DNA from 4 places in the Streptomyces sp. ITFR-16 genome. Region 1 is predicted to be linked to each of the others. Evidence: riboswitches for the same ligand, from Rfam matches in the RefSeq annotation. Region 1 holds a riboswitch; each other region holds the start of a gene.
The links. Region 1 has a riboswitch for cobalamin ahead of RLT58_RS34045 (prenyltransferase/squalene oxidase repeat-containing protein). Riboswitches for the same ligand answer to the same signal wherever they lie in the genome.
Positions count from the first base shown of each region.

Region 2: another riboswitch for cobalamin. It lies ahead of RLT58_RS05260 (CoA-acylating methylmalonate-semialdehyde dehydrogenase); the one in region 1 lies ahead of RLT58_RS34045 (prenyltransferase/squalene oxidase repeat-containing protein).
Region 3: another riboswitch for cobalamin. It lies ahead of RLT58_RS28040 (cobalamin biosynthesis protein); the one in region 1 lies ahead of RLT58_RS34045 (prenyltransferase/squalene oxidase repeat-containing protein).
Region 4: another riboswitch for cobalamin. It lies ahead of RLT58_RS11605 (ribonucleoside-diphosphate reductase subunit alpha); the one in region 1 lies ahead of RLT58_RS34045 (prenyltransferase/squalene oxidase repeat-containing protein).

Region 1 is NZ_CP134609.1:7,689,474-7,697,044, reverse strand. It holds gene RLT58_RS34050 (hypothetical protein) at 1-618, opposite strand, end outside; gene RLT58_RS34045 (prenyltransferase/squalene oxidase repeat-containing protein) at 615-3,290, opposite strand; cobalamin riboswitch at 3,497-3,625, opposite strand; cobalamin riboswitch at 3,724-3,801, shown strand; gene RLT58_RS34040 (prenyltransferase/squalene oxidase repeat-containing protein) at 3,924-5,336, shown strand; gene RLT58_RS34035 (YhgE/Pip domain-containing protein) at 5,575-6,861, shown strand; gene RLT58_RS34030 (TetR/AcrR family transcriptional regulator) at 6,849-7,445, opposite strand.
Region 2 is NZ_CP134609.1:1,152,804-1,160,374, forward strand. It holds gene RLT58_RS05255 (acyl-CoA dehydrogenase family protein) at 1-615, opposite strand, end outside; gene RLT58_RS05260 (CoA-acylating methylmalonate-semialdehyde dehydrogenase) at 621-2,120, opposite strand; cobalamin riboswitch at 2,350-2,529, opposite strand; gene cobF (precorrin-6A synthase (deacetylating)) at 2,710-3,501, shown strand; gene RLT58_RS05270 (class F sortase) at 3,590-4,192, opposite strand; gene RLT58_RS05275 (hypothetical protein) at 4,245-4,913, opposite strand; gene RLT58_RS05280 (dienelactone hydrolase family protein) at 5,269-6,006, shown strand; gene RLT58_RS05285 (phytoene desaturase family protein) at 6,116-7,571, opposite strand, start outside.
Region 3 is NZ_CP134609.1:6,327,848-6,335,418, reverse strand. It holds gene RLT58_RS28060 (alpha/beta hydrolase) at 81-1,208, opposite strand; gene RLT58_RS28055 (class II aldolase/adducin family protein) at 1,275-1,934, opposite strand; gene RLT58_RS28050 (inorganic phosphate transporter) at 2,170-3,429, shown strand; gene RLT58_RS28045 (hypothetical protein) at 3,443-3,676, shown strand; cobalamin riboswitch at 3,837-3,969, shown strand; gene RLT58_RS28040 (cobalamin biosynthesis protein) at 4,114-5,106, shown strand; gene RLT58_RS28035 (cobyric acid synthase) at 5,103-6,644, shown strand; gene cobN (cobaltochelatase subunit CobN) at 6,665-7,571, shown strand, end outside.
Region 4 is NZ_CP134609.1:2,644,965-2,652,535, forward strand. It holds gene RLT58_RS11590 (DUF3311 domain-containing protein) at 1-66, shown strand, start outside; gene mctP (monocarboxylate uptake permease MctP) at 63-1,691, shown strand; gene RLT58_RS11600 (GNAT family N-acetyltransferase) at 1,828-2,340, shown strand; cobalamin riboswitch at 2,393-2,530, shown strand; gene RLT58_RS11605 (ribonucleoside-diphosphate reductase subunit alpha) at 2,670-5,096, shown strand; gene RLT58_RS11610 (ribonucleotide-diphosphate reductase subunit beta) at 5,096-6,112, shown strand; gene RLT58_RS11615 (hypothetical protein) at 6,127-6,339, opposite strand; gene RLT58_RS11620 (GlxA family transcriptional regulator) at 6,421-7,395, shown strand; gene RLT58_RS11625 (glycoside hydrolase family 20 protein) at 7,488-7,571, shown strand, end outside.

The sequences.
Region 1 (7,571 bases):
GGTGTCGGTGCCCGGTGGCAGCTCGGGGGCGCGCTCGGTCGAGGCGGGCTTGCCCGCGTTGCCCTGCGCCCGGGTGTTGTGGGCGCGCAGCTGGTCCGGGGTGAGCGTGGGCCGGCCCTCGGTGCCGCCGATGTCGGTGCCGCCGAAGATCCACAGGTCGACGCTGCCCGGCTTCGGGCGGTAGAGCATGGCCCCGAGCTGGCTGTACTCCCAGGAATTGGCGCCCGGGTCGGCGTGCCAGTAGGACCAGTACGCGGAGGCGGGCGGCGTCAGGACGCAGTCGTCCTGCTGAGGGGTGGGGTACTGCTTGCCGCCCCGGTGGCCGCTGTAGCCGATCCGGCAGATGAACGCCGGGCCGTCGTGCCCGGTGCCGGTGGTGCGCCAGCCGCCCTGGTTGAGGAGTTCGTACCCGGTGGTGGGTGTGGTGCCGCAGGAGCGGTAGACGGGGCCGCCCCAGTGGCTGAAGTCGACCGCGAGCACGACGCCGGAGGTGGTGGTGCACCGGCCCATCGGCTGCGGATCGGCCGCCGCCGAGGAGGCGTTGGCCGTCAGCGCGGCAGCGGACAGCAGAAGGGCGGCCGCCGCTCGGACGGCCCTGCGCCATGCCGGGATGCTCATGCCCGCTCCCCTGCGGCGGCCCGGCGACGGCCCATGACGACCACGCGCCATCCGGCGCCGACGAGCAGGGCGGCGAAACCGGCGAGGGCGACGGCCTGCACACCGGTCGAGGCCAGTGCCCCTCCGCCGGAGCCGCCCGTGCCGGTGTCGGCGATGCCGCCCGTGCCGCCCGTCGAGTCGTCGGGGGTGACGATCTGCGGGGTGGAGGCGCCGGGGCTCGGGGTGGGCTGGGGTGCGGTGCCGGTGAGGCTGCGCTCCAGCGTGCCGAACGAGATGCCGGTCGCCCCGCCCACCGCCTGGGTGGAGGCGCGCAGATCCGATCCGCGCTGGCCTTCCTTCGCCACGTTGAACCCGCCGTCGCCGTTCTGCTGGCCGGCGAGGAACTTACGGGCCTTGGCGATCTCTGCGTCGTAGCGCTCGGCGTCCAGGGAGAGCCCCTGGACCGCGAGGGCGGCGGAGTTGACCGAGTCACCGGCTGCCCCGGGGAAGCCCCCGTCGGGCAGTTGCTTGCCCGCGATCCAGCCGAGCGCCTTGTCGACGGCCCGGTCCGCCTTCTCGCCGCCGGCGAGGTCCAGGGCCATCGCGGCGATGGCGGTGGAGTCGACGTCGGAGTCGCCCGTGGCGGGGATCAGGCTGGGCCAGGCACCGCTGCCGTGCTGGAGGCTCTCCAGGTACGCGATCGGGTCCTGGGCCGCCTTCTTCTCACCGGCTCTCAGCTGGGCCATGACCGCCAGCGACTGGGAGAAGACGGAAGGGGCGTAGGTGTAGGCGCCCTTGGCGGCGCAGCTGCGGTCCGGCGCCTTGCTCGGCGCGGCGCACACGGCCGCATCGAGTCCGGCGACGAGGTCCTTGCCGCCGAAGGCGCGGGGGTCGCGGCCCACGGCCTCGGCCAGCAGGGCGGCCTTGCCGATGGACCCGCCGAGCGCGTACTCGGTGCCGGTCCCGGTCCAGTCCTGGAGGGTTCTTCCTTCGCCGTCCTTGCCGCCCTTGTCGAGGAAGTCGACGATCCCGCGCAGCTTGTCGTTGTTCAGGCCGGTCGCCGCGAGCGCGTAGGCACCGTCGATGGTGAGGCCGAAGTCCGCGTGGCCCGAGCCGGTCCCCGCGACGTAGTACTGCCCCTGCTTCAGGTTGGCCGCGCTGGTGAGGTAGGCGACGCCCTTCTTCAGGTCGGGGCCTTCGCCGGCGGGGCGGGTCGGGGCGGTGGTGGGCGGCTTCGTCGTGGGCGGCCCGGTGGTGGGCGGGTCGGTCGGCCCGGACTCCTTCACCGTCAGGCGGACGAGGTCGGTCCCGGCGCCGGCGAGGACGGCGGGCGAGGTCGCGTACAGCGCCGGGTCGGTGGCGTCCTGCTCGAAGCCGAAGCCGCCGCCGTCCAGTTGCTCGCGCGAGAGCCAGGAGACGGCCGCGTCGGCCTGCGCGGTGTCGCCGAGTGCGCGCAGCGCCTGGGCGGCGTACGCGGTGGCGTGGACGCTGCCGGTGGCGGAACCGGTGTAGCCGGCGAAGGAACCGTTCTCGCTCTGTGCCTTCTTCAGGTACGTACGGGCCTTGGCGACGGCCGCGTCCCGGCCGCCGGCCTCCTTCAGGGCGAGCGCCACGAGACCGGTGGTGGCGGGGTCGCCGTCGCAGTACTCGTCGGGGCCGATCAGGATGCCGGTGACCCCGCCGTCGTCGCACTGGAGCTGGGTCAGCCGCTCGACGGCCGCGGCCGGGGGGACGGCGTCGGCGCGGAGCAGGGCCAGGACGGCGAGCGCCTGGCCGTCGCCGTAGGAGGCGTTGCGGAAGTCGCCCGGGGCGGTGCAGCCGGAGGTCGTCGGGCCGGTGGTGCAGACGTTGTCCACGAGGCCGGCGATCAGGTCGTGGCCGCCGAAGTGGCGCGGGTCGCCCTCCGTGGCCTCGGCCACCAGGGCGAGGCGGGCGGCGGCGGTCGCGTCCGGTGCCTGGCCCGCGCCCGAGGGGTAGGCGTAGTCGTCGGCGTGGGCGGCGAGGAAGGCGGTGACCTTGTCGAGGGTACCGCCGTGGCCGCCGGTGGCGGCGAGTGCGTAGGCCGCCTCGGTGGTCAGCAGGTAGTTGGGGGTGTCGGCGCCGTCGTCGACAACGCGTTCGCCGTCCTTGAGCGCGCTGTCGACCCAGGCCGAGGCGGCGGCGAGGTCGATCGCCCCCGGCGCGACGGTGGGGGTGTTCCCGGGGTCGGGGGTCCCCGTGCCGCCCTGGGCCCGCACCTCGTCCGGGGTGAAGGCCGGTTTGCCGGTGGTTCCGCCGATGTCGGTGCCGCCGAACACCCAGGCGTCGACATCGCCGTCCTTGGGCTTGCGGTCCATGGCCCCGTACTGGCTGTAGGTCCACTTGTTCTGGCCCGGCGAGGCGATCCAGTAGGACCAGTAGGCGGTGGCGGGCGGGGTGAGGACGCAGGATTCCTGGGCCGTCGTCGGGTACTGCGTGCCGGAGCCGAGGCCGATACGGCAGATGAAGGCGGGGCCGTCGTGCTGGGTGCCCTCGGTGGTGAACCCGGCCTCGTGGAGGAGTTCGTACCCGGTCGTCGGTGTCGTGTCGCAGCCGCGCTCGACCTTGCCGCCGAAGGGACCGAAGTCGACGGCGACGATCGCGCCCCTGCTGGCCGTGCAGTCCCCGAGGGGGTCGGCCGAGGCGGGGGTGACGGTGACGAGTGTCACGCACATGGCAAGCAGCAGGAACGCCGCGGATATCAGGGCCAGGAACGCACGGGCCCCCGCCTGTCGGTCTCTTCGCTGTGCCGTTGCGGTCCCCACCGCGGCCCCCTCGTCCTGGCGCCGCGAGGACAGGAACGTGGCAGAGGCGCCCGCACCCCAGAGGTCACCACGGGGTGGAGCTGTCGACCACGCCGTAGTCCGCGACGGCGTTTCTCGCTGCAGATCAGGGCCCAGGTAATCCGGCTCGCCCGGCGGATGCCGGGCCTACGGTTGCGGGTCAGCGCCGGATTTCGACCGGCTTCCCCTGGAACCTCGTGCTTATCAGGCGGATTGGAGCACGGTGCCGCACACGGCGTCAAGACGACGTGTGGCAGCGCGCGGAGGGCGGCGCGGGGGCTGCTGGCAGGACCGCACGGCCTGGGGTAGCGTCCTGGGCTGCCACATGGGGGAACCCGGTGAGAGGCCGGGGCTGACGCGCAACGGTGTGGAGCGGCGGGGACCGCTCCGAGCCCGAATGCCCATGGCGGCGGTGCACCACAGGAAGCCGGTCCACGCGTTCGGGCGGCGGCCCCTGCCACTGCTGCCCTGCCTTCGAGGCGGGACGCGGGGCCCGGCCGGCGCCCCTCATCACAGGAGCAGGCCATGCCCCGTACCCTCATCCCGACCCGTCTCGCCCTCACGGCGACCGTCTCCCTCGGGGCGCTCTGTCTGAGCGTCCTGCCGGCCGCGGCGACCGCCACGCCGGCCCAGATCGCCACCTCGAAGACGAACGGTGTCGCATACCTCAAGTCCCTTCAGGCGGCGGACGGTTCGTACGCCGGAGCGGGACTCTCCAACGAGTGGGCGTTCAGCGCGCTCGCCTCCGCCGGTACGGCGGCCGTCGACGTCACACCGGGCGGCGACGCCACGAAGAACGCGAGATCCGTCTACCGCGGTCTGCTCGCCACGGCGGGCTGGCCCTCGGCGACACCGGTGGTGACCGACTACGAACGCGCCACCCTCAACGCGTACGCGGCCGGCATCGACCCGGCCCGGGTCTCCGCCTCCCGCAACCTGATCGGCGACATCTACGGCTACTGGCAGACGGCGGAGCCGGGCTACTTCGGCCCTTCGGCCAACTTCAACGGCACCGTCTTCGCCGCGCTCGCCCTGGGCGGCGCGAAGACCCAGGCCGGAGCGCAGCGCATACCCCAGGCGCTGCGCTCCGCGCTGATCACCCGCATCCGCGCCAACCAGCACAACGACGGCGGCTGGAACTACAGCAAGGCCGAGGGCGACGCGGGCCAGCTCGGCAGCACGAGCGACATCGACATGACCGGTGCCGCGATGGCGGCGCTCTGCGTCTCCGGCGTGCCGAACACGGACACCGACATCACGCAGGCCAAGGCGTTCCTCAAGAGCAAACTGGTGCCCACGAGCGGCGCGTTCAACGCCATGTTCGGCGTCAACACCGACTCCAACGGCTGGGCCGTGTCCGGCCTGAACGCCTGTGGCATCAACCCGCAGACGGGCGACTTCCTGACCTCGGCGGGCAAGACCCCCGTCGACTTCCTGATCGCCCAGCAGTTCAACCCCGGCGGCGGATTCAAGTACCTGCCGAGCGACACCTCGCCGTCCGCCTACGCCTCCATCGACGGGCTGCGTGCGGTCGCGGGAGGGGGCTTCACCGCCACTCCCCCGGCGCCCGCCACCAGCGGCGCGCCGCAGTGGGTGGCGCAGTCCGCGTTCACGCCCGGCACCGCCACCAAGCTGGCCCTCACCGTGGACGACGGCACGGGCGGCCTGAAGGTGTGCTCCGTCTCCTTCACCCCGACCGGGACGACGACCACGCTCGGCGCGGTCCTCGACGCGGCGACGACGGCGGCGACCCCGTCGGGCTGTGTCAGCGGGGTGACGCCCTCCTCGGGCACCGGCACGATCACGGCCCTCAACGGCAAGGCCAACAGCGGGTCGAACACCTGGAAGGTCGGCGTGGACGGCTCGGCCTTCGCCGGCGCCGCCCGGAACAAGGTCATCAACGCGGGCGACACGATCGCCCTGCGCTGGGGCGCCTGACCTCGGCGTTCCCGTGCGGCGGCCGGCCCGCAGCGAGGCCGGCCGCCGCGCGGGGCGGTGCGTGCGCACCACGACATGACCTGCCGTCAAAGTGTCGTAACCTTCCGTTCCGTCGTGCTCGCTCTATGGTCGTGATGCGTCCGCAGGCGGTGCCTGCGGCAGCCCAGGGAACGAGGGAACCGTCCGCTTCCGTGGGCCCTTCAGCGACCGCATCGCCGTCACGAGCCCGTGGAGTGGTATGGCTACCGAGATCCCCGCCCGCGTCCCCGGCCCGCCGGCCTCCGCCGGCCGAGTGCTGCGCCGGTGGAAGATCTGGCTCGCTCCGGGCCTGCTCAGCATCCTGGTCACCCTGGTGCTGTCGCTGCTCTACATGGGCGGCATCCTCACGCCGGCCCGCAGCCTGGACCAGTTGCCGATCGCTCTGGTGAACGCGGACACCGGCGCTCCGCTGCCGGGCCAGCGGGAGAACCTGGGCACCCAGGTCAGCGCGGCGGTCGTCGCCTCCACCCCCGGCAAGCAGGTGCGGTGGCACCGGGTGAGCCGGGCGGAGGCGCAGCAGAAGCTGGCGGCGGGCAAGGTGTTCGGCGCGCTGGAGATCCCCGGCGACTTCACCGCGTCGGTGGGGCGGCTGACGACGGCCCGGGCGACGGTCCGGCCGACGATGACGGTGCTGACCAACCCGGGCGCGGGCAGCCTCGGTTCCTCCCTTGCGGCCCAGATCGCCCAGAAGGCCGCCCAGCAGTCGTCGCTGTCGATCGGGAAGCAGCTGACGAAGTCGGCCACGGCCGCCGGGGCGAACGCCACGACGCGTCTTCTCCTCACCGACCCGGTGGCGGTGAGCACGCGGGTGGGGCATCCGATCGGGGAACACACCGGTCTGGGGCTGAGCGCTTTCTACTACACGCTGCTGCTGGTGCTCGCCGGGTTCCTGAGCGCCAACATCGTGCACACCGGTGTCGACACCTCCCTCGGCTACGCGGACACCGAGATCGGCCCCTGGCACACCCGGCGCCCGACCCTGCCGATCGACCGGACGCAGACACTGCTGCTGAAGATGGTCATGACCGCGGGACTGACGGTGCTGACCACCACGGCGCTCATGGTGGCGACCATCACCGTCCTGGGGATGGACGCACCCCATGTGGTGCAGCTGTGGCTGTTCTCGTACTGCGCGTGCCTCGCGGTCGGTCTGGGTGTCCAGGCGATCAACGCCGCGTTCGGCAGCGTCGGGCAGCTCGTGGCCATGTTCGTGTTCATCGCGCTGGCGCTGCCGTCGTCCGGTGCCACGGTGCCGCTGGAGGCCGTGCCGTCGTTCTACCGGTTCCTGGCCGCCTTCGAACCCATGCGCCAGCTCGCCGCCGGTGTCAGGGCGATCCTGTACTTCGACGCCCAGGCGGACGCGGGGCTCACCCGGGGCTGGATCATGGTGGCGATCGGCTTCGTGGCGGCGCTCGTGTTCGGCTTCGCGATGACGCGCTACTACGACCGCAAGGGTCTGGACCGGCTGGTCCCTCAGCCGGGGTGACCCTGCGCCCGGCCGCCGTCCCACCCGTGTTCGAGCAGATCGAAGGCGACGTCGACGGCGTGCCCGGCGTCTGCGGCGTCGTGGGCCAGGGCGGAACTCTCCAGGGCGAACCGCGCCAGGGCGGCGCAGCGCGGATCGTCGGCCGGGGCGCCGATGTCCGCGGCGATCGCCCGGGCAAGGGCGTCCTGGTGGCGCATCCACATGCGGTGCGCGTAGTCGCTGAGCGCCGGGGTGCCGGTCACCAGGTCGAGGAAGTCGCGGTAGGCGGGGTCGGAGCCGGCCGAGCGGACACGGGCGCGCTTGACCTGGGCGCACAGGGCCTGGGGGATCGTCGTGCCGGGGGCGCGGTCGCGGACGGCCGCGACGAGCCCGGCCTCCTGGTCGGCCTCCTCGTCGAAGACGAGCGCCTCCTTGCCGGGGAAGTGCTTGAGCAGCGTGGTGGTGGAGACGTCGGCCGCCTCGGCGACGTCGTGCAGGGTCACGGCGTCGTATCCGTGTGCGCAGAAGAGCCGCAGAGCGGCGTCCGCGAGCGCCTTGCGCGTGGCGGCCTTCTTGCGTTCCCGCCGTCCGATCGGTGTCGTCATTCTTTTATCGTACACAAGGGTGCCTGATCCCAAAAGTTGTACCGTTGCACTTTTTTGGTCGTTGTGCTTCTGTGGCTACGGGAGGACCCGCCGCGAAGCCGGGGGATTCCGCCGGTACGCACCGGC
Region 2 (7,571 bases), 6.5 Mb from region 1:
GGCGTTCCACCCCATCTTCGCCTCGTTCGGGCCGAACGAGAGCCCGGGGTCGTCCCGGTCCACGAGGAACGCGGAGATCCCGTCGGGGCCCGCTCCCCCGGTGCGCGCCATGACCAGGTAGAGCTGGGAGGCGCCCGCCCCGGAGATGAACTGCTTCACGCCGGTCAGGACATAGGTGTCGCCGTCGCGGACGGCGCGGGTGCTGATCGCGGCCGCGTCCGAGCCGGCGCCCGGTTCGGTGAGGCAGTAGCTGGCGAGGTCGTCCATGGCGCACAGCCGGGGCAGCCACCGTGCGCGCTGGTCCGCGCCGCCGTAGGTGTCGAGCATCCAGGCGACCATGTTGTGGATGGAGAGATAGCCGGCGATGGAGGGGCAGCCGGAGGCCAGGGCCTCGAAGACGAGGACACCGTCGGCGCGGGAGAGTCCGCTGCCGCCGGACTCCTCCCGTACGTAGACGCCGCCGAGTCCGAGCCCGGCGGCCTTGCGCAGCACGTCGAGCGGGAAGTGTTTGTCGCGGTCCCACCGGACGGCATGGGGTGCCAGGTGGTCCTGGGCGAAGTCGAGGGTGGTCTCCACCAGGGCCTGCTGGTCCTCGGTGAGGGAGGTGAGAGTCATGGCGCTCATCCCATGGTGGGCAGGGTGAAGCTCGCGCCTTCCCTGGCGCCCGAGGGCCAGCGCGAGGTGACGGTCTTGGTGCGGGTGTAGAAGCGGATGGCGTCCGGGCCGTGCTGGTTCAGGTCGCCGAATCCGGACTGCTTCCAGCCGCCGAAGGTGTGATAGGCGACGGGGACCGGGATCGGGACGTTGACGCCGACCATGCCGGTGTCCACCCGGCGGGTGAAGTCGCGGGCGGTGTCGCCGTCCCGGGTGAAGATCGCGACCCCGTTTCCGTACGGGTGCTCGCTGGGCAGCCGCAGCGCCTCCTCGTAGCCGGCGGCCCGGACGACGCACAGGACGGGGCCGAAGATCTCCTCGCGGTAGATCCGCATCCGCGAGGTGACGCGGTCGAAGAGGGTCGCCCCGGCGAAGAAGCCGTCCTCGTGCCCAGGGAGGGTGAAGTCCCGCCCGTCCACGACGAGTTCGGCGCCCTCGGTGACGCCGATGTCCACATACCGCCGGACCCGCTCGACGGCGTCCCGGCTCACCAGGGGCCCGAAGTCGGCGTCCGGGTCGTCGGAGCGGCCGATCCGGAGGGTGGCGATGCGCTCCTTGAGCGCGGCGACGAGCCGGTCGGCGGTCTCCTCCCCGACGGGGACGGCGACGGAGATCGCCATGCAGCGCTCGCCGGCGGAGCCGTATCCGGCGCCGATCAGGGCGTCGGCGGCCTGGTCGAGGTCGGCGTCCGGCATCACGATCATGTGGTTCTTGGCGCCGCCGAAGCACTGGGCGCGCTTGCCGTGGGCGGCGGCGGTGGCATAGAGGTGCGCGGCGACGGGGGTGGAGCCGACGAAACCGAGCGCGCCCACCCTCGGGTCCTCCAGGAGTGTGTCGACCGCTTCCTTGCCGCCGTTGACGACGTTCAGCACGCCGGGCGGCAGACCGGCTTCCAGGAAGAGTTCGGCCAGCCGCAGCGGGACGGACGGGTCGCGCTCCGACGGCTTGAGGATGAAGGCGTTTCCGCAGGCGAGAGCGGGTGCCGCCTTCCAGAGCGGGATCATCGCGGGGAAGTTGAAGGGGGTGATCCCGGCGACCACACCGATCGGGGAGCGCAGCGAGTGCACGTCGATGCCGGTGCCGGCGTTGTCCGTGAACTCCCCCTTGAGCAGATGGGGAATCCCGGCGGCGAACTCGACGACTTCCAGGCCGCGTTGGATGTCCCCGTGCGCGTCGGCGACGGTCTTGCCGTGCTCCGACGACAGCAGGCGCGCCAGGGATTCGCGTTCCGCGTCGACGAGTTGGAGGAAGCGCAGCAGGACGCGGGCGCGCCGCTGGGGGTTCCACTGCCCCCACTCCCGCTGGGCGGTGACGGCGTCGGCGACGGCCGTCCCGGCGTCGGCGCGGCCCGCGAGCGGCACACGCGCCTGTACGGAACCGGTGTTGGGGTCGTGGATGTCGCCGAAGAGACCGGACGTACCGGCGGTGTGCTTCCCGCCGATGAAATGGGTGAGTTCACGGACCATGGGTGCCTGCTCTCGTCAGGTGGGATCCGGGGACGGCACGGCGAGCCGCCGGCCCGCGCGCAGAGAGGCGGGCGCGGTGCCGGGGAATGCCGTGGGACAGCGGACAGTGGGGCCGGAGGGCCTCGGAGGTCTACGGGCGCGCAGGGATGTGCGCGCGCCCCGCCGGATCACCAGGGTCGTGTGTGTGCGTACGGACCGGTGCCATGCGTGTCGTCTCCATCCTCGTGGAAAACACGGAACCGTCCGCGGCCGGTATCCTGACTCCCGGATCTCCGCGCGCCGCCCGCCTTCCCGGCAGTACCTCGCCAGTGGCGTGTGGATGGCAGCACACTCCCCGGTCACAGTGGCGGGACCGTGCCGGATTCACACCGGCTTCCCTGCACCGCGGACCTTGTCCCCCGAAGATATAGTTGGACGTCCTACTAAGTCCACCCCGCCACTCGCGACGCGTGGCAGCCGGGGCCCCGCCCCGCGCGGCCCACCCGGCGCCGGACCGGAAAGGCCGTGTACGCATGCGCATCCGCCCCGAAGCGGACCCGCTCGCCCCGGATCCGCACCGCGCCCTGCGGACGGCCACCGGGAGCAGCGCATGAGTACCGCCGCCCGGCATCTCCTCGTCATCGGGATCGGCGCCGGCGACCCCGACCACCTCACGCTCGGCGCCGTGCGCGCCATGCGCAGGGCCGATGTCTTCTTCGTACTCGGCAAGGGCCGGGAGAAATCCGCCCTCACCCGGTTGCGGCGGGACGTGCTCGATGAGCATCTCCCGGGGCCGTACCGCGTCGTCGAGGCCGAGGACCCCTGGCGCGACCGCCGCCAGGCATCGGACGCGGGATACACCGACGCCGTGCGCGACTGGCGCCGGCGCCGCGCCGACCTCTGCGCCCGGCTGATCCGCGAGGAGTTGGCGCCCGGACAGTGCGGGGCGTTCCTGGTGTGGGGCGACCCGTCGCTGTACGACAGTACGCTCGGCATCCTGGAGGACATCGGGGCCCGCGGGGAGGTGGACTTCACCTGCGAGGTGGTCCCCGGCATCAGCAGCGTCTCCGCCCTCGCCGCCCGCCACCGCATCACCCTCAACCGGGTCGGCCGCCCCGTCCACATCACCCCGGGGCGACGCCTCGCCGAGGGCCTTCCGCCCGACGACTCCGACATCGTCGTCATGCTCGACGCCCACGAGTCCTTCGGGCAGTTGGCGGGCAGCGGCGTCTGGATCCACTGGGGCGCCTACCTCGGCACGCCGGACGAAATCCTGATCGCCGGCCCCCTCGACGAGGTCGCCGACCGCATCCGGCACACACGCGCCGAGGCCCGCGCCGAACACGGCTGGATCATGGACACCTACCTGCTGCGGCGGCGCCCCGAAGGCCCGGACGCCTGACAGGCCCCACGCCCTTCTCCCCGTCCCGGTGGACACGCGGGCGGCCGGTGCCCGCTCGGGGCACCGGCCGCTCCATACCGTTGACGGCTCAGACCGTCTGCTTCTTCAGGGACGTCAGATGGGCGAAGACGACGACATTGGCCGAGTAGCCGTTCTTCTTGTTGAAGCGCCCGCCGCACGTCATGAGCCTGAGTTCCGGACGGCGGGTGGTCCCGTACACCTTGTCGTCCGGGAACTTGTCCTTCGTGTAGGTCTTGACCTCGTCGACGACGAAGACGGCGGTGACCCGGTCGGCCCGGGCGACCTTCACCGTGTCACCTCGGTGCAGCGCGTTGAGGTTGAGGAAGATCGCCGGTCCCGTCTCGGTGTCGCGGTGGCCGACGATGAGGGAGGTCCCCGCCTCACCGGGCGAGGGGCCGTCCTGGTACCAGCCCACCAGCTTCGGCCTGCTCAGCGGTGGGGCGCCGAGATGGCCCTTCTTGTCGAGCCCCAGACCGGTGACCGGGGCCTCGATGAAGATGGCGGGCACGGTGATCTTCACCGGGCGGGAGCGGGACAGGGGTGCGTGCGGAGCCACCTGCCGGGCCGGCTGGTCGCCGCCGCCCGCGGCGTCACCGCCGCGGGCGGCGGGCGAGTCCGAGCTCGCCCACACGATGCCGCTCACCAGCGCGGAGAGCACGCCCAGCGTCATCGTGAGGCGACATGCGCGGCTCGGCCCCCGCCGCCGCCGTCTGCTGCGGCCGTTATGCCTCGTTGCGGGCACGGCGGCGTGCGGCTCGGCGAACCATGATCAGCCCTGCGGCCCCGGCCGCTCCGGCGGCCAGCGCGGCGGTGGCGCCGACGTTCGAGTCGTTCTCGGAGCTGACGCTGTCCAGGTCCGGCACACCGCCGCCGCCGGCGGGCACCGCACCCGACGGACGGCTGTAACCGGACTCGGCACCCGAAGCGGACGAGTCACGGCCGCCGTTCTGCGAGCCGCCCGCACCGTTGGCGGGCTTCGAGCAGTCGACGCGGAAGCTCTTCTGCTTCGGGCCCGCCGGGACGATCCACACCAGCTGGTACGTGCCCTCGGGGAGCAGGTACTCCTGGCTGCGCGCCGAGCCGTTCACGAGCGGCAGCGTGCTCTGGAGGGTGTCGCCCGGGGGGACGGTCGGAGGCTGCGCGGTGATCGTCCAGGGCACGGCCGGGAACGACTCGAAGTTGCTGGCGGAGAGGACGAACTTGCAGACCTCGACGCCGTCACCACCGCGAGAGTTCCAGCCGACCGAGCGGATGTCGATGTCGCCGCTGTCGCCGGGGGCGGCGTAGGCGGTGGACGCGCCGGCCAGGGTGGCTCCGGCGACGGCTACCGCGGCGGCCACGGCGGCACCTGCGCGGACACTGCGGGAACGGACGGTAGCGGAAATGCGCATGACGAACTCCTTCAAGCCGGGATGATTGTCGTACGAATCAGGCGAACGCCTAAGAGATGCCATGAATCGGCAAATAAAGATCGCGTAACACTCTGAAAACGTCGCGCAAGTACCCTGAGTAGCCGATAGCACCCCGTAAAGGGGCACTCCAACAGAGGTAGGACAGGACAGGGCAGGACAGGACAGGGCGCGGAGCCTTGAGCGGGCGTCAGCTCAGGGCGCGGGGGCGGGTGCCCGGGACGCCTGGGTGCCTGGGGCGCCTGGGGCGCCGCCCCGAAGGCGCCGCGTCCGCTTCGGTTCGCCGGCGGCGGAACACCGGCCGGACCGGGCCCGACGCTCACTACAGTCCGGACTCATGACGACGATCACGACACGCACGGTCGAGTACCCGGCCGACGGTTTGACGATGGTCGGGCACCTCGCGCTCCCTGCCGGTGCCGACCGCCGGGCCGCGGTGCTGCTCGGACCCGAGGGCATGGGACTCGGCGATGTCGAGCGCCGCCGGGCCGACGCTCTCGCCGAACTGGGATATGTGGCGCTGGCCTTCGACCTTCACGGCGGGCGCTATGTGGGCAACCCCGAAGAAATGCTGGCCCGTTGCCTGCCGCTGCTCGCCGACCCCGACCGGATGCGGGGCATCGGCCACGCGGCACTCGACGTGCTGCGCACCGAACCGCGCACCGACCCCGACCGGATCGCCGCCGTCGGCTACGGCACCGGGGGCGCCATCGCACTGGAACTCGGGCGCGACGGCGTCGACTTGCGCGCGATCGGCACCGTCAACGCCACCACCACGGGCCGACCGGGCGAGTCGGCGCGCATCCGCTGCCCGGTGTGGGCCGGGGTCGGGTCGGAAGACCCGATCATGCCGCCCGCGCAACGGAGCGCGTTCACCGCCGAGATGCAGGATGCGGGCGTCGACTGGCGCCTCACGGTCTACGGCGGCGCCCTGCACGCCTTCCACCACCCGCCGGTCGACCACCCCACGGTCCCCGGCGTCGGCTACCACCCCCAGCACGCGCGGCGAGCCTGGCGCGACGTCGTCGACCTGCTCGCCGAGTGCCTGCCCGTGACGGAGGACCTGGGGGGATGACCCGGGGGACACGGACGCGCTCGCGCGGACGGCGGCCCGTGCCCCGGTCCGGCCGGCGGGCGCGCGCGGCGTTGCCCCCGGACCGCCGCGCGGGTGACGGCTCCGGCCGTCAGCCGGTACGCCGTCCCGCCCGGCGCCCCCACGGCGCGTGCGGCCCGAAGCCGCGCGCGCCGCGCAGCGCGGCGCGCGCGGCGTTGGCACCGGGAGCCCCGTGGACCCCGCCGCCGGGGTGGGCGGAGGCCGAGGCGAGGTAGAGGCTCTTCACCGGGGTCTCGGGCCGGCCGAGGCCCGGCACCGGGCGGAACACCAACTGCTGGTGGGCGGCCGTGGTTCCCCCGTTGATCGCACCGCCGAGCAGGTTGGCGTCCAGGGACTCCAGGGTGGTCGGTGCGAGCAGCCGGCGCGAGACGATGCGGGACCGGAATCCGGGGGCCCAGCGCTCGACCTCGTTCTCCATGCGATCGGCCATGGCCTCCTGTTCCCGCCGGTCCCACCGCCCCGTGAGCCCGTCCTCGCCCGCGTCTCCCTTGATCCGGTGCGGTACGTGGGTGTAGGCCCAGGCCGATTCGGTGCCGGCGGGTGAGCGGCTCGCGTCCGCGGTGGTCATCTGCCCGAAGAGGAGGAAGGGGCGGTCGGGCACCCGGCCCGTGGCGATCTGCGCGGCGAAGCGGGTGAGCCCGTCGACCCCGTCGGCGAGGTGGACGGTTCCCGCCGAACGCGCCTCGCCTGCGGTCCAGGGCACCGGCCCGCTCAGCGCCCAGTCGGTCTTGAACGTGGCGAAGTCCCACTGGAACCCGCGCAGGTCCTTCAACAGCCGGTCGGGGAGATACCGCGCGTCGACCAGCTCGCCGTACAGCGCCGGTGCGGACACATCGGCGAGGACGGCCCGGGACGCCGGTACGGACTCACCGCCCGCGGTGCGTACGCCGACGGCGCGCCCGCCCCGTACGACGATCCCGGTCACGCGCTCCCCGCAGCGGACCACTCCGCCGTGCCGCTCCAGCCGCCGCACCAGGGCCGCCGTGAGCGCGCCGGCGCCCCCGACCGGCACCGGAAACCCGTAGGTCTGGCCGAGCATGGACATCAGGTACCCGAAGCCCCCGCTGCCCGCCGCTTCCGGGCCGAGGTCCGCGTGCAGCGCGTTGCCCGCGAGCAGCAGCCTGCCCGCCTCGCCGCGGAACTGCTCCTCCCCCAGCCGCCGGACGGGCAGCAGCAGCATCCGGGCCATCCGGAGGCCGCCGGCCGCCCGGAGCCTGGCGGCGAGACGTACGCCGGAGCGCACCGGCGGGAACGGGGTGAACAGGGCGCCCAGGATGTCGGGGCCCAGGCGCTTCCATGTGCCGTACAGGTCGAGCCAGGCGGCGCCGTCGCCAGGGGCGAACGTGTCCAGCCCCGCCGCGGTGTCCTCGGCCGCGCCGTCCAGGACCGCGCAGCGGCCGTCCGGCAGCGGATGCGCCAGGACGCGCGGGGCGCGGCTCCAGGTGAGGCCCTCGTCGTGCAGGTCCAGCCCTGCCAGGACGGGAGAGGCGGCGGCCAGGGGGTAGAACGCGCTGAAGAGGTCGTTC
Region 3 (7,571 bases), 1.4 Mb from region 1:
AGCCCAAACGGAACGCGGATCACCGGGGCCCGGGGCTGACCGCACCGGCCGGGACCAATCGGCCGAAGCGGCGCATCGGCTCACATCAGGGGCGTCAGGAAGCGGCGCAGTGTCTCTTCGTAGTGGACCGGGTCGGCATTCCACATCGCCGCATGCGGAGCGTGGGGTACGGCGTGCAGGGAGACCAGGTCGGGTCGGCGGGCTGCCAGCCGGCGGGAGGCGAGCCAGGGGGCCAGGGTGTCGTCGGGGCCGTGGAAGATCAGGGTCGGCACATGGAGGGTCGCGGGCAGCGAGGTGTCCAGGAGCCGGGCGCCGCGCAGCCCGGTCTGCCCCTGGACGGCGCGCACGGCGAGCGGCAGCAGGGCCGAGGGAACGCCCCGGGCGGCGGCCAGGGCCCGCAGGGTGGTGGCCCAGTCCAGGACCGGGGAGTCGAGGACGAGGCCGGAGATCCGGTCCCGCAGCGCGGAGTTGGCGCAGGCGTGCAGGGCCATGGAGGCGCCGGTGGACCAGCCGTGCAGGACGACCTTCTCGGCGCCGTAGCGCACGGCGAAGCGGATGGCGGCGTCCAGGTCGCGCCATTCGGACTCGCCGAGGTGGCTGAGCCCGTCCGGATTGCGCGGGGCCCCGGCGTCGCCCCGGTAGGCGAGGTCGAGCACGGGCAGCTGCTGTCCGTGCAGGAAGCCCGTCACGTTGAGGGGGTGCTCGCGGGTGGTGCCGAGGCCGTGCACCGTGATCACCCAGGTGTCGCGGGGGCCGGGCACGAACCAGGCGGGCAGTCCGCCGAGTTCGCCGGGGATCTCCACCTCGCGGAAGTCGAGGCCGAGGGCTGTGCCGGGGTCGCCGCTGTACAGGGCGGGGGTGAGCCGGACCTTGGCGCCGGGCACCAGGGTGCCCCGGCCGACGCGTTCCAGCCGGCGCACGACGGTGTCGGGGGCCTGGTGGGCCTGGTCGATCACGGGGCCGGCGACGGCGTGGACGCCCTCGCCGGTCAGCCCGTAGGTGCCGGGGCGCAGGGACGTGAAGGACCGGGTCAGGGTGACCTGTCCGGCCGCCGTCGCGTGCACGGTGAGTTCGCGGTCTGCGGGCAGCGGTCGGCCGGACGGCGTCTTGAGGGCGACGTCGCCGGCGTACCGGCCGGCCGCGACCGCTGCCGCACCGGCGCCGAGGAGGGAGGTGACGGCCGCTGCCGTCGCTGTTGCCGGGCGCACCGCTTCAGTCTCCTGGGCCGGACCGCACCCTGCCAGTGGGCGGGGGCCGTCCGGTGGCCGGGGGCCTCAGCCCGGCTGTCCGTACCCCTTCAGTGCCTCCTGGACCTCGGCCAGCTGGTCCGGTGTCAGCAGGGCGGGAGTGCGGCCGGGCACGGAGCCGGCGGCGAGCCAGACGCGGCAGAGCCATTCGAGCTGGGCGGTGCGGTCGTAGGCCTCGTCGGGGGTGGCGCCGAAGGTGACCGTGCCGTGGTTGGCGAGCAGGCAGCCGGTGCGGTCGCGCAGGGCGGTGAGCATGTTCGCGGCCAGTTCACCGGTGCCGTAGCGGGCGTAGGCGGCGACGCGGACGGGGCCGCCGAGCAGCGCGGCGGCGTAGTGCACCGAGGGGACCTCGGTGACCAGGGTGGAGACGGCCGTGGCGTGCACCGCGTGGGTGTGCACGACGGCGGCGGCGCCGGTGTTCCGGTAGACCGCGAGATGGAGCGGGAGTTCGCTGGTGGGGGCCAGCTCGCCGATGACCCGGTTGCCGTCCAGGTCGACGCCGACGGCGTCCTCGGGGCGGAGCCGGTCGTAGGGCACTCCGCTCGGGGTGACCAGCACCGTTTCGCCGACCCGGACCGAGACGTTGCCCGAGGTCCCGACGACGAGCCCCTCGGACGCCGTCCTGCGGGCCGTGGTGACGACCGCGTCCCAGGCCAGTTCGATCGAATCCCGCCATCCGTCGCTCATACGAAGATCCTTTCACCGGATGAGCGGCCCGTCACCGCCCCTCCCCCACGGGCCGCGCCGGCCCCGGATTCGGGGCCCACACTGCCCTGTGCCCTCCACCCGTGATCACACGGTGACGGAACAGGGCGGCGGCACTCCGGTTGGGGTCACCACAACGCCCTGCTCAGTTCATCTTCCGTTCACTCAGGTTGCCTACGGTCCACGTGCCACTGACGTCGAACGATTGCCTGGGTAAATGGAACACATCACGCTGCTGCTCGCGATTGTGATCGTGACAGCTCTAGTGTTCGATTTCACGAACGGTTTCCACGACACCGCCAACGCGATGGCCACCACCATCTCGACCGGCGCACTCAAACCCAAGACAGCGGTCGCCATGTCCGCCGTTCTCAACCTCGTCGGCGCGTTCCTGTCGGTGGAGGTCGCCAAGACGATCTCCGGCGGGATCATCAACGAGGACGGCCTCAGAACCGAGGTCATCTTCGCCGCGCTCGTCGGCGCGATCCTGTGGAACCTCCTGACCTGGCTGGTCGGCCTCCCGTCCAGTTCCTCCCACGCACTGTTCGGCGGCCTGATCGGCGCCGCGGTGATGTCCGCCGGCTGGTCGTCGGTCGACGGCGGCACCGTCGTCACCAAGGTGCTGCTCCCCGCCGTCGCCGCCCCGGTCGTCGCCGGTCTCGCCGCGCTGCTGGCCACCCGGCTCACGTACCGGATCGGCGGGAAAGTCACGGGCGGCGCCCAGGAGAAGGCGACCGCCAAGGGCTACCGTGCCGGGCAGATCGCCTCGGCCGGCCTGGTCTCCCTCGCCCACGGCACCAACGACGCGCAGAAGACCATGGGCATCATCACGCTCGCCCTGGTCACCGGCGGTGTCCTCGCCCCCGGCTCCAACCCGCCGGTCTGGGTCATCGTCTGCGCCGGCCTCGCCATCGCACTCGGCACCTACCTCGGCGGCTGGCGCATCATCCGCACCATGGGCAGCGGCCTGACCGAGCTGAAGCCGCCGCAGGGCTTCGCCGCCCAGACCAGCGCGGCGACCGTCATCCTGGCCTCCTCGCACCTCGGCTTCTCCCTCTCCACCACCCAGTCCTGCTCCGGCGCCGTGATGGGCGCGGGCCTCGGACGCAAGGGGGGCGTGGTCCGCTGGTCCACCGCCACCCGGATGTTCGTCGCCTGGGGCCTGACCCTGCCGGCCGCCGGACTGGTCGGCGCGGGAGCCGAGTTCCTCACCAAGCAGGGCACCTGGGGCGTCGTGGTCGTCGCGGCGCTGCTGATCGCGGGCTCCGGCGCGATCTGGGTGCTCTCCCGCCGCAAGCCGGTCGGCCACGGGGACGTCGCACCGGACGCGGAACCCGCGGGCGTCGTCACCACCGCCATCGCGGCCGTCAGCCCGCCGCCCACCGCGGCGGCCCAGGCGCAGGCCCACGACCTCACGGCCACCATCCCGGCCCCCGCCGCCCCTGTGACCGACCCGGCCCGACCGGCCACGGTGTAAGGACGAAGGACACATGCACATCGACTGGGCAGCCCTCGGCACCGTCTTCGGCGTCTCTCTCGTCGCCACCGTCGGCCTGGTGGGCCTCTTCACCCTCGGCATCGTCGGACTCTCCAAGCAGCCCGGACCCGCCACGGAGGGCGGACAGCCGGGCGGGTCGCTCCTGATGGCCCGCGCGGGCGCGTACGTCTGCTTCGGGCTGTGCGCCGCGGCGGTCGCGTACGGCATCTATCTGATCGTCGCCTGAGGCCCGCCGGCCTCTCCCCGCTCCTCCCCGTCGGGCCGGACACACCGCGTGTGTGTCCGGCCCGATGTGTGTCTACGCACACTGCGCCGTCGCAGGTCAACGGCAGGTTGACGGGTGTTCGCGGAGCGTGGTGGACTGCCGGAGCCATTACGGCGACAGCAGAGGAAGCCGGTGCGAATCCGGCGCGGTCCCGCCACTGTCACCGGGGAGCAGTCCCCCACCACCGGAAGTCACGGTTCGCGCGAGCGGACTGGAAGACCGGGGGAACTGCGGATCCGGAAGCCAGGAGACTCTCGTCGCCGGTCACGTCGAACCAGGGCGCGGACCCTGAGTGAGGACATATCGCCATGCCCGGCCGCCGTGCGTCCGTCCCTGTGCCCTTCCCGCCAGCAGTTGCCCGTACGAAGGTCCTCCGAGGCGCGACGGCCGGCTGAACCGTGCGTGCCGATCGCATTTTCGCGTACGGCGCCACGGCCGGTCTGATCGGCGATCTGCTGCTCGGTGACCCCCGCAGGGGGCACCCGGTCGCCGCCTTCGGGCGGGCCGCGGCGGGCGTCGAACGCCGGCTGTGGCGCGACCACCGCGGGTGGGGCGCGCTGCACACCCTGCTCTGCGCCGGAGGCGCCGCCGGGGGCGCCGCGCTGGCCGCCCGCGCCCTGCGGCGCCACCCCGCCGCCTCCGTCGCGCTGACCGCCGCCGCCACCTGGTCCGTCGTCGGCGGTACGTCCCTGGGGCGCGAGGCCCGCGCCATCGGCGGCGCGCTCGCCGCCGGGGACGTCGAACTCGCCCGGGAGCGGCTGCCGCACCTGTGCGGCCGCGACCCGCAGTCCCTGGACGGGCCACAGATCGCCCGCGCCGTCGTGGAGTCCGTCGCCGAGAACACCTCGGACGCCGTGGTCGGCGCCCTGGTCTGGGGCGCGCTCGGCGGCGTCCCCGGGCTCGTCGGCTTCCGCGCCGTCAACACGCTCGACGCGATGGTCGGCCACCGGTCGCCCCGCCATCTGCGCTACGGCTGGGCCTCGGCCCGCCTCGACGACCTCGCGGGCTGGCCGGGCGCCCGGCTGACGGCCCTGCTCGCCGTGGCCGCCGGGGGACGGCCACGGGAGGCGGTCCGGGCCTGGCGGGCCGACGCGGCCAAGCACCCCAGCCCCAACGCGGGCCCGGTGGAAGCCTCGTTCGCCGGCGCGCTCGGCGTACGCCTGGGCGGGACTCTCGCCTACGGCGGCCGGGTCGAGCACCGCCCCGTCCTCAACGGCGGGACGGGCCGGGCGGTGGAGACCGCCGACATCGAACGGGCCGTACGCCTCTCGCGCCGGGTCGGCGCGCTCGCCCTCGGCGTCAGCGTGGCGGCCCGCCTCGGTGCGGGACTCGCCGCCCGCCGCCTCACCCGTACCCCAGATGCACAGGTCCCAGGACGGAGAGCGGTATGAGCGGTGGGCTGCTGGTGGCCGGCACCACATCGGACGCGGGCAAGAGCGTCGTCACGGCGGGCATCTGCCGCTGGCTGGTGCGCCGGGGCGTGAAGGTCGCGCCCTTCAAGGCGCAGAACATGTCGCTGAACTCCTTCGTCACCCGCGAGGGCGCCGAGATCGGCCGCGCCCAGGCCATGCAGGCCCAGGCCGCCCGGGTGGAGCCGACCGCCCTGATGAACCCGGTGCTCCTCAAGCCCGGCGGCGACCGCTCCAGCCAGGTCGTCCTGATGGGGCGCGCGGTCGGCGAGATGAGCGCCCGCGGCTACCACGGCGGGCGGCAGGAACAGCTTCTTTCCACCGTCGTGGACTGCCTGGAGCAGCTTCGGGGCACGTATGACGCGGTGATCTGCGAGGGGGCGGGCAGTCCGGCCGAGATCAATCTCCGGCGCACGGACATCGTGAACATGGGCATCGCACGGGCGGCACGCTTCCCGGTGGTGGTCGTCGGCGACATCGACCGGGGCGGGGTCTTCGCCTCGTTCTTCGGCACGACGGCGCTGCTGTCGGCCGAGGACCAGTCGCTGGTGGCCGGCTATCTGGTCAACAAGTTCCGGGGCGACGTCTCGCTGCTGGAGCCCGGCCTCGACATGCTGCTCGGCCTCACCGGACGGCCGACGTACGGCGTACTGCCGTTCGCCCACGGCCTCGGGATCGACGAGGAGGACGGGCTGCGGGTCTCGCTGCGCGGCGCCGTACGGGAGTCGGTCGTCGCCCCGCCGCACGGCGAGGACGTCCTGCGCGTCGCCGTGTGCGCCGTGCCGCTGATGTCCAACTTCACCGACGTGGACGCGCTCGCCGCCGAACCCGGCGTCGTCGTGCGGTTCGTGGACCGCGCCGAGGAGCTGACCGACGCCGACCTCGTCGTCGTGCCCGGCACCCGGGGCACCGTGAAGGCGCTGGCCTGGCTGCGCGAGCGCGGACTCGCCGACGCCCTGCTGCGGCGCGCCGCCGAGGGCCGCCCGGTCCTCGGGATCTGCGGCGGCTACCAGATCCTCGGCGAACACATCGAGGACGAGGTGGAGTCGCGCGCCGGGCGGGTCGACGGGCTCGGACTGCTGCCCGTGCGCGTCCGGTTCGACCGCGAGAAGACCCTCGCCCGGCCGGTCGGCGAGGCGCTCGGCGCCCCGGTCGAGGGGTACGAGATCCACCACGGCGTCGCCGACGTGCGCGGCGGCGAACCCTTCCTCACCGACGGACAGGGCGGCCGCCTCGACGGCTGCCGGTCCGGTTCCGTGTGGGGCACCCACTGGCACGGCTCGCTGGAGAGCGACGCGTTCCGCCGCCGCTTCCTGGCCGAGATCGCGCGGGCCGCCGGCCGGCGCTTCGTCCCCGCCCCCGACACCTGCTTCGCCCAGCTGCGCGAGGAACAGCTCGACCGGCTCGGCGACCTCATCGAAGAACACGCGGACACCGATGCGCTGTGGCGACTCATCGAGTCGGGCGCACCGGCAGGACTTCCCTTCATCGCCCCCGGAGCACCTGGAGCACCCGCATGAACGCCCCGTCGAACGCCCCGCTGAGCACCGTGCTGCTGTTGTCGACGGCCGACACGGACCTGCTGGCCGCCCGCGCCTCGGGCGCGCCCTTCCGGATCGGCAACCCGACCCGTATCGACGTGACCGGGGAACTGCCCGAGCTGATCGAGGGCTCCTCCGTCGCCGTCGTCCGTCTGCTGGGCGGCAAGCGCGCCTGGGAGGACGGGCTGGCCGCGCTCAAGGCGGCCGGCATCCCGACCGTGCTGCTCGGCGGCGAGGCCGTGCCGGACGCGGAGCTGATGGCCGAGTCGTCCGTACCCGCCGGTGTCGTCGCCGAGGCCCTGCGCTATCTGGTGGAGGGCGGCCCCGGCAACCTGGTCGAGCTGTCCCGCTTCCTGTCCGACACCGTCCTGCTGACCGGGCACGGCTTCGCCGAGCCGCAGAAGATGCCCGAGTGGGGCCCGCACGGCGACCGGCCGTTCGTCGAGGGCCGCCCCACCGTGGGCGTGCTCTTCTACCGGGCGCACCACCTCTCGGGCAACACCTCGTTCGTCGACGTGCTGTGCGACGCCGTCGAGGCGCGCGGCGCCAACGCCCTGCCCGTGTACTGCGGTTCGCTGCGCGGGGCGGACGCCGGTCTGTACGAGCTCATCGGCCGGGCCGACGCCCTGGTCGCCACGGTGCTCGCGGCCGGCGGCACCCGGGCGTCGGACGCCTCCGCCGGGGGCGACGACGAGGCCTGGGACATCGGCGCGCTCGCCGATCTGAACGTGCCGGTGCTCCAGGGGCTCTGCCTCACCTCCTCGCGCGCCGCCTGGGAGGCGTCGGACGCCGCGCTGACCCCGATGGACGCGGCGATGCAGGTGGCCATCCCGGAGTTCGACGGCCGGCTCGTCACCGTCCCGTTCTCCTTCAAGGAGCAGGGCCCCGACGAGGTGCCGGTGTACC
Region 4 (7,571 bases), 5.0 Mb from region 1:
ACGATGATCGCGTACAAGCTGTGGCAGCGTGACCAGCGCGCCCGCAAGGGGGGTGCGTCGGCATGAAGGACGGCGTGAACGGCGTCGCGCTCGGCGTCTTCATCTTCTTCTTCCTGGCCGTCACGGTCATCGGCTTCATGGCCGCGCGCTGGCGCAAGGCCGAGAACGAGGCCAGCCTCGACGAATGGGGCCTCGGCGGCCGGTCGTTCGGCACCTGGGTCACCTGGTTCCTGCTCGGCGGCGACCTCTACACCGCGTACACCTTCGTCGCCGTACCCGCGGCGATCTACGCGGCGGGCGCGGCCGGCTTCTTCGCGGTGCCCTACACCATCCTGGTGTACCCGCTGATCTTCACCTTCCTGCCGCGCCTGTGGTCGGTGTCGCACAAGCACGGCTACGTCACCACCTCGGACTTCGTCCGCGGCCGCTTCGGCTCCAAGGGGCTCTCACTGGCCGTCGCGGTCACCGGCATCCTCGCCACCATGCCGTACATCGCGCTCCAGCTCGTCGGCATCCAGGCCGTGCTGGACGTGATGGGCGTCGGCGGCGGCGAGAACACCAACTGGTTCGTCAAGGACCTGCCGCTGCTGATCGCGTTCGCGGTGCTCGCCGCGTACACGTACTCCTCCGGGCTGCGCGCTCCCGCGCTGATCGCGTTCGTCAAGGACGGACTGATCTACCTGGTCATCGCCGTGGCGATCATCTACATCCCGATCAAGCTCGGCGGCTTCGACGACATCTTCGCCGCCGCGCAGGACAAATTCGCGGGCCCGCCGGGCGGCAAGCCGACCGGCGCCCTCGCACCCGCCGAGGCGGGCCAGTGGGGTTACGCCACCCTGGCGCTGGGCTCCGCGCTGGCGCTCTTCATGTATCCGCACTCCATCACGGCGACGCTCTCCAGCCGCAGCCGTGAGGTGATCCGGCGCAACACCACCATCCTGCCGCTGTACTCGCTGATGCTGGGCCTGCTCGCGCTGCTCGGCTTCATGGCGATCGCCGCCGGCGTCAAGGTGGACAACGGCCAGCTGGCCATCCCGCAGCTGTTCGAGAACATGTTCCCCGACTGGTTCGCGGGGGTGGCCTTCGCCGCCATCGGCATCGGCGCGCTGGTGCCGGCCGCGATCATGTCGATTGCCGCGGCGAACCTGTTCACCCGCAACATCTACAAGGACTTCCTGAAGCCCGACGCGACGCCCGCCCAGGAGACCAAGGTCTCCAAGCTGGTCTCGCTGCTGGTGAAGGTCGGCGCGCTCGCCTTCGTCCTCACCATGGACAAGACGGTCGCGATCAACTTCCAGCTGCTCGGCGGGATCTGGATCCTCCAGACGATGCCTGCCCTGGTCGGCGGCCTGTTCACCCGCTGGTTCCACCGCTGGGCGCTGCTCGCCGGCTGGGCGGTCGGCATGATCTACGGGACGGCCGCCGCCTACGGGGTCGCGAGCCCCACCCAGAAGCACTTCGGCGGGTCCTCCAAGGAGATCCCGGGCCTCGGCGAGATCGGCTACATCGGCCTGACGGCCTTCGTGCTGAACATCGTGGTCACCGTGGTCCTGACCTTCGTCCTGAACGCCGTGAAGGCGCCCGCCGGGGTCGACGAGACCGCTCCGGGCGACTACACCGCGGACGCGGGCGACCCGGGCGTGCAGACGGAGCTCCCGCCGGCCACGGCGGGTGCGCCGGGCGGCCACTGACGGCACCGCGACGGGCCGTCGCGCCCCCTCCGCACGCGCGGAGGGGGCGCGGCGGCCCGTCCGCGCGTCCAAGCGCTCGGAGTGCCGGCGCAAATCGCTTGCGGGCCCGGCCCGGGCGTGCGGCAGACTTCCGCCCATGGACATAACGATCCGGCCGGTCGAGCCCGCCGAGCACACGGTCCTCGGCGAGATCACCGCCGAGGCCTATCTCGGGGACGGCCTCCTCGACTTCGGCGCCGACGACCCGTATCTGGTGAAGCTGCGCGATGTCCCCCGCCGGGCCGCCGAGGCCGAGGTGCTGGTGGCGGCCGACACGCGGGGCCGCGTCCTGGGCGGGGTGACCTACGCCCCGCCGGGCAACCCCTGGTGCGACATCGCCGCGCCCGACGAAGCCGAATTCCGGATGCTGGCGGTCTCCCGCGAGGCCCGGGGAGCGGGAGCGGGTGAGGCGCTGGTACGGGCCTGTATCGAGCGCGCACGAGCCACCCCGGGCGTCACCGGGATCGTCCTGTCGACGCAGCCGGCGATGCACGGTGCCCATAGAATCTACGGGCGCCTCGGCTTCGTCCGGACCCCCGAGAGGGACTGGAATCCGATCGAGGACCTGAAGCTGCTGACGTACCGCCTGGAGCTCCGGCCCCTGGTGTGAGCGCGCACTGAGATCTCGTACGACACAACATGTGGGGGCTGCCGCATCCGGCGGCCCCCACATGTATGCTCGTGCTCGCTGTCGCCGCAGGGAAATCCGGTGCGAATCCGGAACTGTCCCGCAACGGTGTATTCGGTGTGCTTTTGTGCACCCGTCAGTCCGAGGACCTGCCGACAGCGCATCCGGCTCGACCGAACCGGATGCCCAGACGTCCGGGCCTCGCGGATGGGCCGGTGGACGCCGCACGGAGTGCTGCCCTGCCCGGGTCCCGCTCCGCCCGGCTGCCCCCGCTCCCCGCCGGCCCCGAGCCGAGCGAGGGAGAGCACCACGTGACCATCGCGCCAGCCGATCCGGTTTCAGCGGCCGAGTCCGAAGCAGCCGAGGCCGAAGCGGTCCGGTCCGCCGGACCCGCGAAGGACGGACCGGGCACCGCACTGCTGCGGACCCTGACCGACCTCACCGCCGATCTGCCCGACACCGACCCCGGACGCGTCGCCGCCGCAGCCCTGCGCGGCCGCAACGCCCGGTCGGACGAGGCCGAGCTGTGTTCGCTGGCCACCGAGGCCGCCGCGGGCCTGATCTCCGAGGACCCCGCGTACTCCCGGCTCGCCGCCCGTCTCCTCACCCGCACCATCGCGGACGAGGCGGCCGGGCAGGGCGCGACGTCGTTCTCCGCCTCGGTCGCCGTCGGACACCGTGAGGGCCTGATCGCGGACCGCACCGCCGCGTTCGTGACGCTCCACGCGCAGGCCCTGGACGCGCTGATCGGGCAGTCGCTCGCGGACGGCGCCGACGACCGCTTCGGCTACTTCGGCCTGCGCACCCTGCACAGCCGCTATCTGCTGCGCCACCCGCACACCCGCCAGGTCATCGAGACCCCGCAGCACTTCATGCTGCGGGTCGCCGCCGGGCTCGCGGAGGACGAATCCGAGCGCGCGCTCGGCGAGGTCGCCGCGCTGTACGGGCTGATGAGCCGGCTGGACTACCTGCCCTCCTCCCCCACGCTCTTCAACTCCGGCACCCGCCACCCGCAGATGTCCTCCTGCTATCTGCTGGACTCGCCGCTGGACGAGCTGGACTCGATCTACGACCGCTACCACCAGGTCGCGCGGCTCTCCAAGCACGCCGGCGGCATCGGCCTCTCGTACTCCCGCATCCGTGCCCGCGGTTCGCTGATCCGCGGCACCAACGGCCACTCCAACGGCATCGTGCCGTTCCTGAAGACGCTCGACGCCTCGGTCGCCGCCGTCAACCAGGGCGGCCGGCGCAAGGGCGCCGCCGCCGTCTACCTGGAGACGTGGCACGCGGACATCGAGGAGTTCCTCGAACTGCGCGACAACACGGGTGAGGACCAGCGGCGCACGCACAACCTCAACCTGGCGCACTGGATCCCGGACGAGTTCATGCGCCGGGTCGACGCGGACGGGACCTGGTCGCTGTTCTCCCCGGCCGACGTGCCCGAGCTGGTCGACCTGTGGGGCGACGCGTTCGACGCCGCCTACCGGGCCGCCGAGGCCAAGGGCCTCGCCCGCAAGACCATGCCGGCGCGTGAGCTCTACGGCCGGATGATGCGGACCCTCGCGCAGACCGGCCAGGGCTGGATGACGTTCAAGGACGCCTCCAACCGGACCGCGAACCAGACCGCCGAGCCGGGCCGCGTCGTGCACTCGTCCAACCTGTGCACGGAGATCCTGGAGGTCACCGACGACGGCGAGACGGCCGTCTGCAACCTCGGTTCGGTCAACCTCGGCGCGTTCGTCGCCGACGGCACGATCGACTGGGAGCGCCTGGACGCCACCGTCCGTACGGCCGTGACCTTCCTCGACCGCGTGGTGGACATCAACTTCTACCCGACCGAGCAGGCCGGCCGGTCCAACGCCCGCTGGCGGCCGGTGGGTCTGGGCGCGATGGGCCTCCAGGACGTCTTCTTCCAGCTGCGGCTGCCGTTCGACTCCCCCGAGGCCCGCGCGCTCTCCACGAAGATCTCCGAGCGCATCATGCTGGCCGCCTACGAGGCGTCCTGCGATCTCGCCGAGCGGTCGGGTCCCCTCCCCGCCTGGTCCGAGACGCGTGCCGCCCGGGGTGTGCTGCACCCCGACCACTACGCCACCGAGCTGAGCTGGCCGGAGCGCTGGGACGCCCTGCGCGCCCGGGTCGCGAAGACCGGGATGCGCAACTCGCTGCTGCTGGCCATCGCGCCGACGGCGACGATCGCCTCCATCGCGGGTGTGTACGAGTGCATCGAGCCGCAGGTCTCCAACCTCTTCAAGCGCGAGACGCTCAGCGGTGAGTTCCTCCAGGTCAACGGCTATCTGGTCGACGAGCTGAAGCGGCTCGGCGTATGGGACGCGCGGACCCGCGAGGCGCTGCGCGAGGCGAGCGGCTCGGTGCAGGGATTCGCCTGGATCCCCGAGGACGTGCGGGCGCTGTACCGCACGGCGTGGGAGATCCCGCAGCGCGGCCTGATCGACATGGCGGCGGCCCGTACGCCGTTCCTCGACCAGAGCCAGTCGCTCAACCTGTTCCTGGAGACGCCGACGATCGGCAAGCTCTCCTCGATGTACGCGTACGCCTGGAAGCAGGGGCTGAAGACGACGTACTACCTGCGCTCCCGCCCCGCGACCCGGATCGCGCGTGCCGCGTCCGGCCAGACGGCGGCCGCCGCCCCCATTCCCGTACAGCAGGCCGGCGCGCCCGACGCGGACGCGATCGCCTGCTCCCTCGAAAACCCCGAGTCCTGCGAGGCCTGCCAGTAATGAGCTCCAACGAAGACAAGAACCTGCTCGACCCGGGCTTCGAACTGACCCTGCGTCCCATGCGCTACCCGGACTTCTACGAGCGCTACCGGGACGCGATCAAGAACACCTGGCACGTGGAGGAGGTCGACCTCCACTCCGACGTGGCGGACCTCGCCAAGATGTCGCCCGCCGAACAGCACCTGATCGGGCGGCTGGTGGCGTTCTTCGCGACCGGTGACTCGATCGTCTCCAACAACCTCGTGCTGACGCTGTACAAGCACATCAACTCCCCCGAGGCGCGGCTGTACCTGTCGCGGCAGCTCTTCGAGGAGGCCGTGCACGTCCAGTTCTATCTGACGCTGCTGGACACCTACCTGCCCGACCCGGACGACCGGGCGGCCGCCTTCGACGCGGTCGAGGAGATCCCGTCGATCCGCGAGAAGGCGCAGTTCTGCTTCCGCTGGATGGACTCGGTCGAGAAGATCGACCGGCTGGAGACGAAGGCCGACCGCCGCCGCTTCCTGCTGAACCTGATCTGCTTCGCGGCGTGCATCGAGGGGCTGTTCTTCTACGGCGCCTTCGCGTACGTGTACTGGTTCCGCTCGCGCGGGCTGCTGCACGGCCTCGCCACGGGGACCAACTGGGTCTTCCGCGACGAGACCATGCACATGAACTTCGCGTTCGAGGTCGTGGACACCGTCCGCAAGGAGGAGCCCGACCTCTTCGACGACGCCCTCGAACAGCAGGTCACCGACATGCTGAAGGAGGCCGTCGAGGCGGAGCTTCAGTTCGGCCGCGACCTGTGCGGCGACGGGCTGCCCGGCATGAACACCGAGTCGATGCGCGCGTACCTGGAGTGCGTCGCCGACCAGCGGCTCACCCGGCTGGGCTTCCCCGCGGTGTACGGCTCCGAGAACCCGTTCTCGTTCATGGAGCTCCAGGGCGTCCAGGAGCTGACGAACTTCTTCGAGCGCCGCCCGTCCGCCTACCAGGTGGCCGTCGAGGGCACGGTCGGCTTCGACGACGAGTTCTAGACCGCCCGGACCGGCTAGATCCGCGCCCAGCTCCTGACGTACGGACGCCGTGCGGCCCCCACCGGCCGTGCGGCGTCCGCCGTTTCCGGCGGCTCGGCACTCCGGGCCCGTTCCGCCTCCCGGAGCAGGCGGTCGATGCGGCGTTCCCGGGCGGCGCCGACGAGCGCCGGCAGCAGCACGAGAGCGAAAACAGCGGAAATGCCCAGGTAGTTCATGAATGTGTTCATGGCTCTACTGTCGTCGCTTCCGGCCGGTCGCATCAGTGGCAGGACTGTCATAGAGCATCGAATTACTGCCACACTGGTGGCATGCTGAAGAATGTCGCCGCCCTTCTCCTCGACGAGGTCCACCCCTTCGAACTCGGCGTCCTGTGCGAGGTCTTCGGACTCGACCGCAGCGACGAGGGCCTGCCCGTGCACGATTTTGCCGTGGTCTCCGCCGAGGGCCCGCAGCTGCGGACCCACGCCGGTTTCACCATCAGCACGCCGTACGGCCTCGACCGGCTCGAAGAGGCCGATCTCATCGCCGTACCGGCCGGCAGCCACTTCATGGACCGGGAGTACCCCGAGGAGGTCCTGGACGCGCTGCGCCGGGCCGTCGACCGGGGCGCGCGGGTGCTCAGCGTCTGCTCGGGGGCGTACGTGCTGGGCGCGGCCGGCCTGCTGGACGGCCGGCGCTGCACCACGCACTGGCGCCACGCCGCGGAGCTGGCCCGCCGCTTCCCGAAGGCCAAGGTGGAGCCGGACGTGCTGTACGTGGACGAGGGCCCGGTCATCAGCTCGGCGGGGACGGCCGCGGGCATCGACGCATGCCTGCATCTGGTCCGCCAGGCGTACGGACCGGCCGCCGCCAACACCATCGCGCGCCGCATGGTGGTGCCCCCGCACCGCGACGGCGGGCAGGCGCAGTACATCCAGCGCCCGCTGCCGCGCACCCGCTGCGACACGGTCGGCGACACCCTCGCCTGGATGGAGCGCCACCTCGACCGCGAGATGACCGTCGAGCAGCTGGCCGCCCAGGCGCACATGTCGCCGCGCACCTTCGCCCGCCGCTTCCAGCAGGAGACGGGCACCACCCCGTACCGCTGGCTGCTGCGGCAGCGGGTGCTGCTGGCCCAGCATCTGCTGGAGACCTCCGATGAAACAATGGACACGATCGCCGGTCAGGCGGGCTTCGGCAATGCGGCGGCCCTGCGCCACCAGTTCGTACGCTCGTTGGGCACCACGCCGAACGCGTACCGCAGGACCTTCCGGGGCCCGTCCGATCTGACCGAAGTCGCCTGATCGGCCGGAGATCGGACATCGGATCATTCGTCCAACCGATTCCCGCGTCTGTCCATGGACCGGGCCGCCCCGCGCGCGTCAGGGTCACCGGCATGGACATCCGGACGGCACGACGAAGGATCATCGGGGCCGTGGTGGCCGCGCTCGCCGCCACCGCGCTGCCCCTGCAGAGCGCA